Gloeocapsopsis sp. IPPAS B-1203: one gene and its partner. The protein of the gene in region 2 interacts with the protein of the main gene of each other region in a pairwise test. Links are inferred from orthologs where the notes say so. Each region holds a gene or a part of one and is shown on either strand. Other genes may lie near its edges.

Region 1 (3,774 bases), on a different replicon or contig from region 2:
ACGGCGCTGAATACAGCAGCGATCGCAGATGTTGCCGTTGTCTGGATACCAAAGAATATTATTGTCGAAACACCAATTCATCTATTATTTATTTCAACTGCAAGTCACACTCCCATCGTTTCGCAACCGCGTTGTCTTGTCGTAGCAGAATCGAATAGTAGCGTCACGCTAATTGAAGATTACTTCAATCAAATGACGAACTTAGCAGCAGAAGAAACCGAAGCCGAAGTCGGCGAACCAATCTACTTCACCAACGCTGTTACAGAAATTTGGCTAGCAGAAAACGCTCAAGTTAACCATACCAGAATCGAACGCGATAGCCCAGAAGCTTTTCATATTGGTAAAACTGCGATCGCCCAAGCCAGAGATAGTCGCTACACTTGCACTGCAATTACTTTAGGTGCAAAGCTATCACGCCACAATCTAGAAATCTACCAAACCGGCGAACAAACCCAAACAATTCTCAACGGTTTAACCAAGATCTCCGGAAATCAACTCGCCGACACGCACAGTACTCTCGCACTCAATCATCCCTACGGTACAAGTCACCAACAACATAAATGTATCGTCGGCGATCGCGCCCACGCAGTCTTCAACGGCAAAATCTTTGTACCCAAACCCGCACAACAAACCGACGCCGCCCAACTTAACCGCAATTTATTACTCTCACCCAAAGCCAGAGTAGACACCAAACCCCAACTAGAAATCACAGCCGATAACGTCAAATGCGCCCACGGCGCAACCGTCAGCCAACTCGACGACGACGAAGTCTTCTACCTCCAAAGCCGAGGACTCAACGCCACCGACGCCCGCAGCCTCCTTGTCAACGCCTTCGCCGCCGAAATCATCAACCAAATCCCCATCCCCTCCCTGCAACAAACCCTACTAAAAACCATCAATCTCTAATTAATAACCTCTGCGCCTAGTAAGGTTCGTTTCCCCCCTCCCTCTAACCATGACACTCACCCGAGAAAAAACCCTAGCCGATCGCATCCGCAGTGACTTCCCCATTCTCCACCAAGAAGTCAACGGTAAGCCCTTAGTCTATCTAGACAACGCCGCAACATCCCAAAAACCCCTACTCGTCCTCAACACACTCCGCGATTACTACGAGCAGTATAATTCCAACGTACATCGTGGCGTTCATACCCTCAGTGCTAAAGCTACCGATGCTTACGAAGCTGCAAGAGATAAAGTTGCAGCCTTCATCAACGCCGCCTCACGTCAAGAAATTGTCTTCACCCGCAACGCCTCCGAAGCAATTAACTTAGTCGCCTACAGTTGGGGAAGCAGCTTACAGACAGGAGATGAAATTATTCTCTCTGTCATGGAACACCATAGCAACTTAATTCCCTGGCAATTATTAGCACAACGCACTGGTGCAGTTCTGAAGTTTGTTGAATTAACAGTAGAACAAGAATTCGATTTAGAACACTTTAAAACACTCATTACCGACAAAACAAAACTTGTCGCCACAGTTCATGTTTCTAATACTTTAGGTTGTATTAGCCCAGTTAAAGAAATTGTAGCAATCGCTCACGAACATGGTGCAAAAGTATTAATTGATGCTTGCCAAAGTGTCCCACACATGCCTATAGATGTGCAGCAAATTGACTGCGATTGGTTAGTGGCTTCTGGACACAAAATGTGCGCTCCTACTGGTATCGGTTTTCTTTACGGTAAATTAGATCTACTTCGTTCAATGCCACCCTTTTTAGGTGGTGGTGAAATGATTGCGGATGTGTTTTTAGACCATGCTACCTACGCAGATTTACCACATAAATTTGAAGCCGGAACCCCTGCAATTGCAGAAGCGATCGCCCTTGGTGCAGCAGTAGACTATCTGAGTGCCATTGGTATAGATAATATTTATGCTTATGAAGCGGAATTAACAGCTTACTTGTGGGAACAACTCGGACAAATCCCTGAAATTCAAACTTATGGTCCTCAACCTAAAGTAGCAGGTTTAGGCAGAGCCGCACTAGCAGCATTTACTGTGGGTGATGTTCATCCTCACGATCTATCGACAATTTTAGATCAAGCAGGTGTTGCAATTCGCGCCGGACATCATTGTACTCAACCGTTACACCGCCATCTTGGCATTCAATCTACAGCACGAGCTAGTTTATCTTTTTATAATACTCGGCAAGAAATTGATGTCTTTATTGCTGCTTTGAAAGAAGCTATAGAATTTTTTGGTAGTATTTTCAGTTAAGTGATATCGGGTGAGCGTAACTTACCCGAATTATAGCTATTCTAGTTTTGTTGCCTAGTGACTTCTTTAAGCTCTGGAACAATATATATAGCAAGTGACAAAGAAATAGTAGATAAAGAAGAACATATATCTGTAAATTGAGTATCTGGTAGAATTTTGTGAATGAGATCTGCTGGTAATATAATGTAGTCTAAAAATAAATAAATAGCGATTCTTGTCCAGCCAGAAAGTCCTAATTGTTTCAGTAAAACAAATGGCGATCGCACTTGCTCAAATGAGTATCTTTTTGAAAAAATAGATTTAATTTTATTTACAAATTGCTCTAAATAAGTGAAATATAAGTTTAGCATTTATCGAAAGATTAGTAATAAGTATATATAGCTTAATATTTGCCTTACATACTATCCTATTTAGACAAACAGAGAAATCGCAAAACCACTGATATTAATACAATACATTACATAAGTGGTTCTACAGAATCAGAAATACGTCATATGCTAATTCATTATTCAAAGTAGATAGAGACTGGTATAACCACTCAAACTTTTGTCAAACGAACTTTAATTTACATGAGAATCAGTATTATTTTCAGCCGGATAATGATCGTTGTATTTTTCTTGGTTGTAATAGTAAAGCGTACGAATTGGGTAAGGAATATTAATTTCAGCCCGATCGCACGCTCGTTTTAGTTCAACGATAACGCGGGTTCTTGTTTGACGTACCTGAATTTTCTGCGGCGCACTCCAGTAACGTACTACTAGCTCAATCGCACTATCACCAAAAGCAACAGCATCAACTTCAGGTGATGGACTTGGTAAAACACCTTTAACCTGTTTGACAGTTTCTAGAAATAAATCAATTGCACTTGTTAAATCAGTATTATAATCTACACCCACCTCCAAATCAGTCCGGCGATGTGGCATTGCAGTCAGTACTTGCACGGAACTTGTAAATACAATGGCATTGGGAATTAAAACGCGTTCTCCTTGATATGTTCTAATTTGAGTAGAGCGAATAGTAATATCTTCTACTGTTCCTTCTGAACCATTAACAATAATCTGATCTCCTAAACGAAAAGGCTCATTTAAAAGTAGCAAGACTCCTGCCAGAAAATTTTTGAAGATGTCTTGAAACGCAAAACCAAACGCTACTGAACCTAAACCAAGTAAGCCAATAATATCTCCCAAACGCAAATCAGGAAACGCTAGTACACAGGCAAAGAGAATACCAGCTACCCAAGTGGCTACATGAGTAATCTGCACGAGAAGCGATCGCAGCGATTGACTTTTTACTACCCGCTTAGTTGTGACATAAGTCATTCTCCGAGTCACATTAGCTGCGTAACGTGTTAAAAATAGAATGATGATTGCTGCTACAAATGCTGGCAGTGATTCAATAGCACTACCCAACAACTGCAATAAACTTGATTGTACTTCCTGGATCAGAGCATTCATAAACTAAATTTTAGCTAGCACTTAGGTCAACTTAATACTTAATTCCTCAAGCATTTTATCGCTTTGGGGAGTTATCAATGATGATTAAAGTTAACTCAAAATGCT
Region 2 (4,108 bases):
CGAACTTGACTCCTCAGGTTCCTCAGTCAGCAACGCCGGAGATGTCAACGGTGATGGCTTTGCTGACTTAATTATCGGCGCACCAAGGGGTAACATTGACACAGGAGCAAGTTATGTTGTTTTTGGTAAACCAACTGGGTTTAGTGCAATTAATTTAGCAACACTCAACGGCAGTAATGGCTTTGCTATTAATGGTAGTTATGGAGGCAATGGCTTTGGTTCATCAGTTAGTGGTGCAGGAGATCTCAATGGCGATGGCTTTGATGACTTGATTATTGCTGAAACTGGTGGTAAAGGTTCTGGGGTAAGCTATGTTGTGCTTGGCAAAGCATCGGGGTTTAGCGCAAATTTCGACTTGGCGCTTGATGGCAGCAATAGTTTTGTGATTCTTCCTGTTGATAGCAGTAGTTACGGTAGTCGTTCATCATTAAGTTCTGCGATCAGCAATGCAGGAGATATTAATGGTGATGGCTTTGATGACATAGTTGTTACTGGATATTTTGCTGACTATGGTCAATATACTTCACAAAGCTACGTTATCTTTGGTAAAGCATCAGAGTTTACTGGCAGTTTCAACGTGGCGACACTCGATGGTAACAATGGCTTTGCAATCAACGGCGCTACTGAGAATGTTAGCAATGCAGGAGATGTTAACGGAGATGGTTTCGATGACTTAATTGTTAACAGATCTTTTGCTGCCTCTCTTGGTCAGTATGCTTCACAAAGCTACGTTATCTTTGGCAAACCATCAGATTTTGATGCAAATTTTGACTTAGCAACACTCGATGGTAGCAATGGTTTTGTCATTAATGATATTGATGTTGGTTACTTCTCAAGAAGATCTGCTAGTAGTGCAGGAGATGTCAATGCTGATGGCTTTGATGACTTGATTATTGGTGATGCTAATGCTAATTCTAATGATCAAATTCGTGCAGGAAAAAGCTACGTAATCTTTGGCACAGCATCAGGGTTTAATGCAAATTTTGACTTAGCAACACTTGATGGTAGTAATGGTTTTGTCATTAATGGTATTAATACATACGACTTCTCAGGAGATTCTGTTAGCAGTGCAGGAGATATTGATGGCGATGGCTTTGATGACTTAATTATTGGCGCACCTAATGCTAGTCCCAATGGTCAAAACTACGCTGGAGAAAGCTACGTTATCTTTGGTCGCGATTTTACAAACTCTGTTACCCACCTGGGTACTGATGGCGATGATACTCTCATTGGTACTAATGGCGATGACATCCTCATTGGTGGCAGAGGGAACGATCGCCTGATCGGTGGTCGTGGTGTTGATGTCCTCTACGGTGGTGCAGGTGATGATACTCTTAGTTTTGGCGTGCGCGATCGCCGTCTTGATGGTGGTAGTGGTATAGATACTCTTACTGTTGATACTAATGGCATCACAATTGACTTCACAACTCTACCCCGCAATCAAATTCGCAGTATTGAACTTATCGATCTGACTGGTACAGGTAACAACAACCTTATCCTGACGCGCTTAAACTTACTCAATCTTTCAGATACTACCAATCGCTTGATTGTCAATGGTAATGCTGGCGACTCGGTGACATCTACTGAACAAGGATGGATTCGTGGTAACGAAACAACACTGGATGGCATCAGGTACAATCAGTTTACTGCTGGTGCGGCAACACTACTAGTTGATACTGATATCACACAATCAATTTCTTGACCAATCTGAACTATTGTCAATAAGAGTTTAGCCATGTAGGGTAGGCATCTTGCCTGCCCATCATCCCATAAAATTTACTTGCTCGCCAACAACAAAGCTTTTTCCTTCATTTTCTGAAAGATGTTGTAAAATCCATTGCTGCGCGAAGGTGTCAGACTCGCATTCAATCCAGTATCTTTAATAAACTCTGGAGACACTTGCAAAACCTCTTCGGGTGATAAACCACTCAAACCCTCAACTAATACAGCGACTAATCCTTTCACAAGTGCTGAATCTGAATCGCCTTCATACCAAACTTTTCCTTGGTCTAGCTTTGCAGTGATATACACCTGTGAAACACAACCTGGAACTTTATTTTCTGGTACTTTGTCGCCTTCTGGAAATTCCTTTAGCCGTTTAGCAAACCAAACCAACTGCTCGTAACGCTGCTTTGGGTTAGAAAGTCGTTGAAAACGCTGCACAACACGCGCAAGTGAATTTGGTAAAGGTGCTGCGGTAGAAGTCATAATCACTAACGATAAACATTACCATGATTACATTGTGCAAGTACTATAATTAAAAATCTACGCAAAATCTCACACAATATTGTCCCAAAAGCGATCGCATTTGTTCAAATTATTTGTCTGTTGTTTCTAACTGCGTCTCTGGATTTCGAGTATACCAATACGCCCAAGCAATTAAAACAGCTTGTAGTGGTAGTCTTGCCAAATAAAGCAATTGACTGTGGGGAATTCCCTCAACTTTAATATTATGCAAAGTCATATAGATGTTTGCCGGAAACACCCCGATAAACAAAGCAATTAAACACCATGCTGCTGTTACACTCACCGCAGGAATCAACAACCCAATACCACCAAGAATCTCGAATACACCACTCAAATAAACCGAAGCGAAGGGCGGAAATAGTGGCGGGACAATACGTGCATATTGTTCTGGTCGGATAAAATGTGTAAGACCAACAATGACTAAAGATACAGCAAGAATACCCCGAAGAATTTCCTTACGGCGATGAGTGTTGTACGTAGAAGACATATGCAACCAAAAACGCTAATCAAACGGTAGAACAGCTTTATTAAAACTGACGTCTGCCTGAAGAAATAGGGAAAATTTTAGCTATTTAGGTAATTGGTAATTGGTAATTGGTAATAGATATTTTACTTAACCAGTTACTAGCACTTATTTAGCTTTTTTGTTAAACATTTATTTGTAGCTAAATGGGCATAAGTTATAGATGTTATTGCTCTAATCACCAATACTTTATTAAATACAAGTTTATGATGGAGCAGGAACAGGCTCTAAATCCGGATCTTCTTCTGGTGTTGGTTCAGGATCGGGTTCAGTACCTGGTTCAGGAGACGGAATAGGTTCAGCATCAGGCTCAACAGGAGGTGCGATCGCCTCTATTTCTAACCCAAGTCGTGGTTCTAACTGACTCATAGTTACTGCTATTCGCTAAAGGTAGGTACTTACTGATATACTATTGAATAATTTAAAGTACGTCTATCTTCAGAAACAGTTTCTTTAAAAATCCTCGTTTACTTGTATGTACTTGCTAATCAAGAGTTAAGCTGATTGAGTAATTTGCACTTGAATTACTCGCCCAAAGTTTTTAAACACCGCAACAAGAATGAACCGCAAATATCTACCCCACCAAGGTAAGCGATGTGGATAATTTGCAAAGCGAGTTAAATAGTAAACTTCATCCGTCACTGTAAGTTCTTGTTGCCAATTTTCTAATTCTTTGGAGTTATCTAGTCCCCACTTAAACTTTGCATTAGTTTTAGAAACAGTATCATGCTTCTGAGTATTTTTTGCCCTTTTGCTAGCAATAACATCCATAAGAATTGTGACTGGTGCAAGGTCGCGAGTAATGTTTTGAAATAGAGTTTTCATCTCTATTTCTGTAAGATACATTGATACCCCTTCCATAATAATTAATACTGGTGCTACGCGCTGAATCTCCTCAATCCAAGTAGCTTCTAAAATAGAACTAGCAATAAAACGATAGCGATCGCCTCCGGCGCTGCGCGTAGCGCAATCGCTTTCCTCTATCAACTTACGTTTCAAGTCAATTACTTCAGGAAAATCTACCTCATACCAAGTTATTTTTCCATTATCAACACGAAAAAACCGCGTACAAAGCCCTGCACCCAAATTAATAATAGTTGCTTGAGGATGCTTTTGAATAAATTGTGAAACTAGGTGATCGTAAACTTCTGCACGAATCACACATCCAAGTTGCGATGCCCATCCTTGAGCATACTTTGAAAAATCATAATCAATCTTCTCAACAATTTCTGCTGCTTTATTATCCTGAAGAATTGCATCCTGGCGCTGCGATTCTATATACCGCGCATACAACGTAATCATTAAAGTTTCCGAAACACCAGAAATTTTATCTGTAGC

The links.
Region 1: the proteins of CSQ79_RS12925 (region 2) and CSQ79_RS19860 interact in binary tests that used the Escherichia coli proteins (3 or more experiments, as listed by UniProt). The link is inferred for Gloeocapsopsis sp. IPPAS B-1203 from one-to-one orthologs.

The regions. Positions count from the first base shown.
Region 1 is NZ_PEIG01000012.1:123,739-127,512, forward strand. The notes cover bases 111-3,085. They hold CSQ79_RS19860 (SufS family cysteine desulfurase), read left to right. Parts: upstream 111-955; coding sequence 956-2,215; downstream 2,216-3,085. Other genes in these bases: sufD (Fe-S cluster assembly protein SufD), read left to right, coding at 111-906; CSQ79_RS19865 (hypothetical protein), read right to left, coding at 2,257-2,565; CSQ79_RS19870 (mechanosensitive ion channel family protein), read right to left, coding at 2,776-3,085. Also shown: more of sufD, read left to right, coding at 1-110; more of CSQ79_RS19870, read right to left, coding at 3,086-3,669. UniProt on the Escherichia coli protein: Cysteine desulfurases mobilize the sulfur from L-cysteine to yield L-alanine, an essential step in sulfur metabolism for biosynthesis of a variety of sulfur-containing biomolecules.
Region 2 is NZ_PEIG01000006.1:235,210-239,317, reverse strand. The notes cover bases 493-3,381. They hold CSQ79_RS12925 (SufE family protein), read right to left. Parts: upstream 2,209-3,381; coding sequence 1,777-2,208; downstream 493-1,776. Other genes in these bases: CSQ79_RS12915 (class I SAM-dependent methyltransferase), read right to left, coding at 3,266-3,381; CSQ79_RS27735 (hypothetical protein), read right to left, coding at 2,975-3,139; CSQ79_RS12920 (DoxX family protein), read right to left, coding at 2,318-2,734; CSQ79_RS12930 (FG-GAP repeat protein), read left to right, coding at 493-1,702. Outside these bases: more of CSQ79_RS12930, read left to right, coding at 1-492; more of CSQ79_RS12915, read right to left, coding at 3,382-4,108. UniProt on the Escherichia coli protein: Participates in cysteine desulfuration mediated by SufS. Cysteine desulfuration mobilizes sulfur from L-cysteine to yield L-alanine and constitutes an essential step in sulfur metabolism for biosynthesis of a variety of sulfur-containing biomolecules.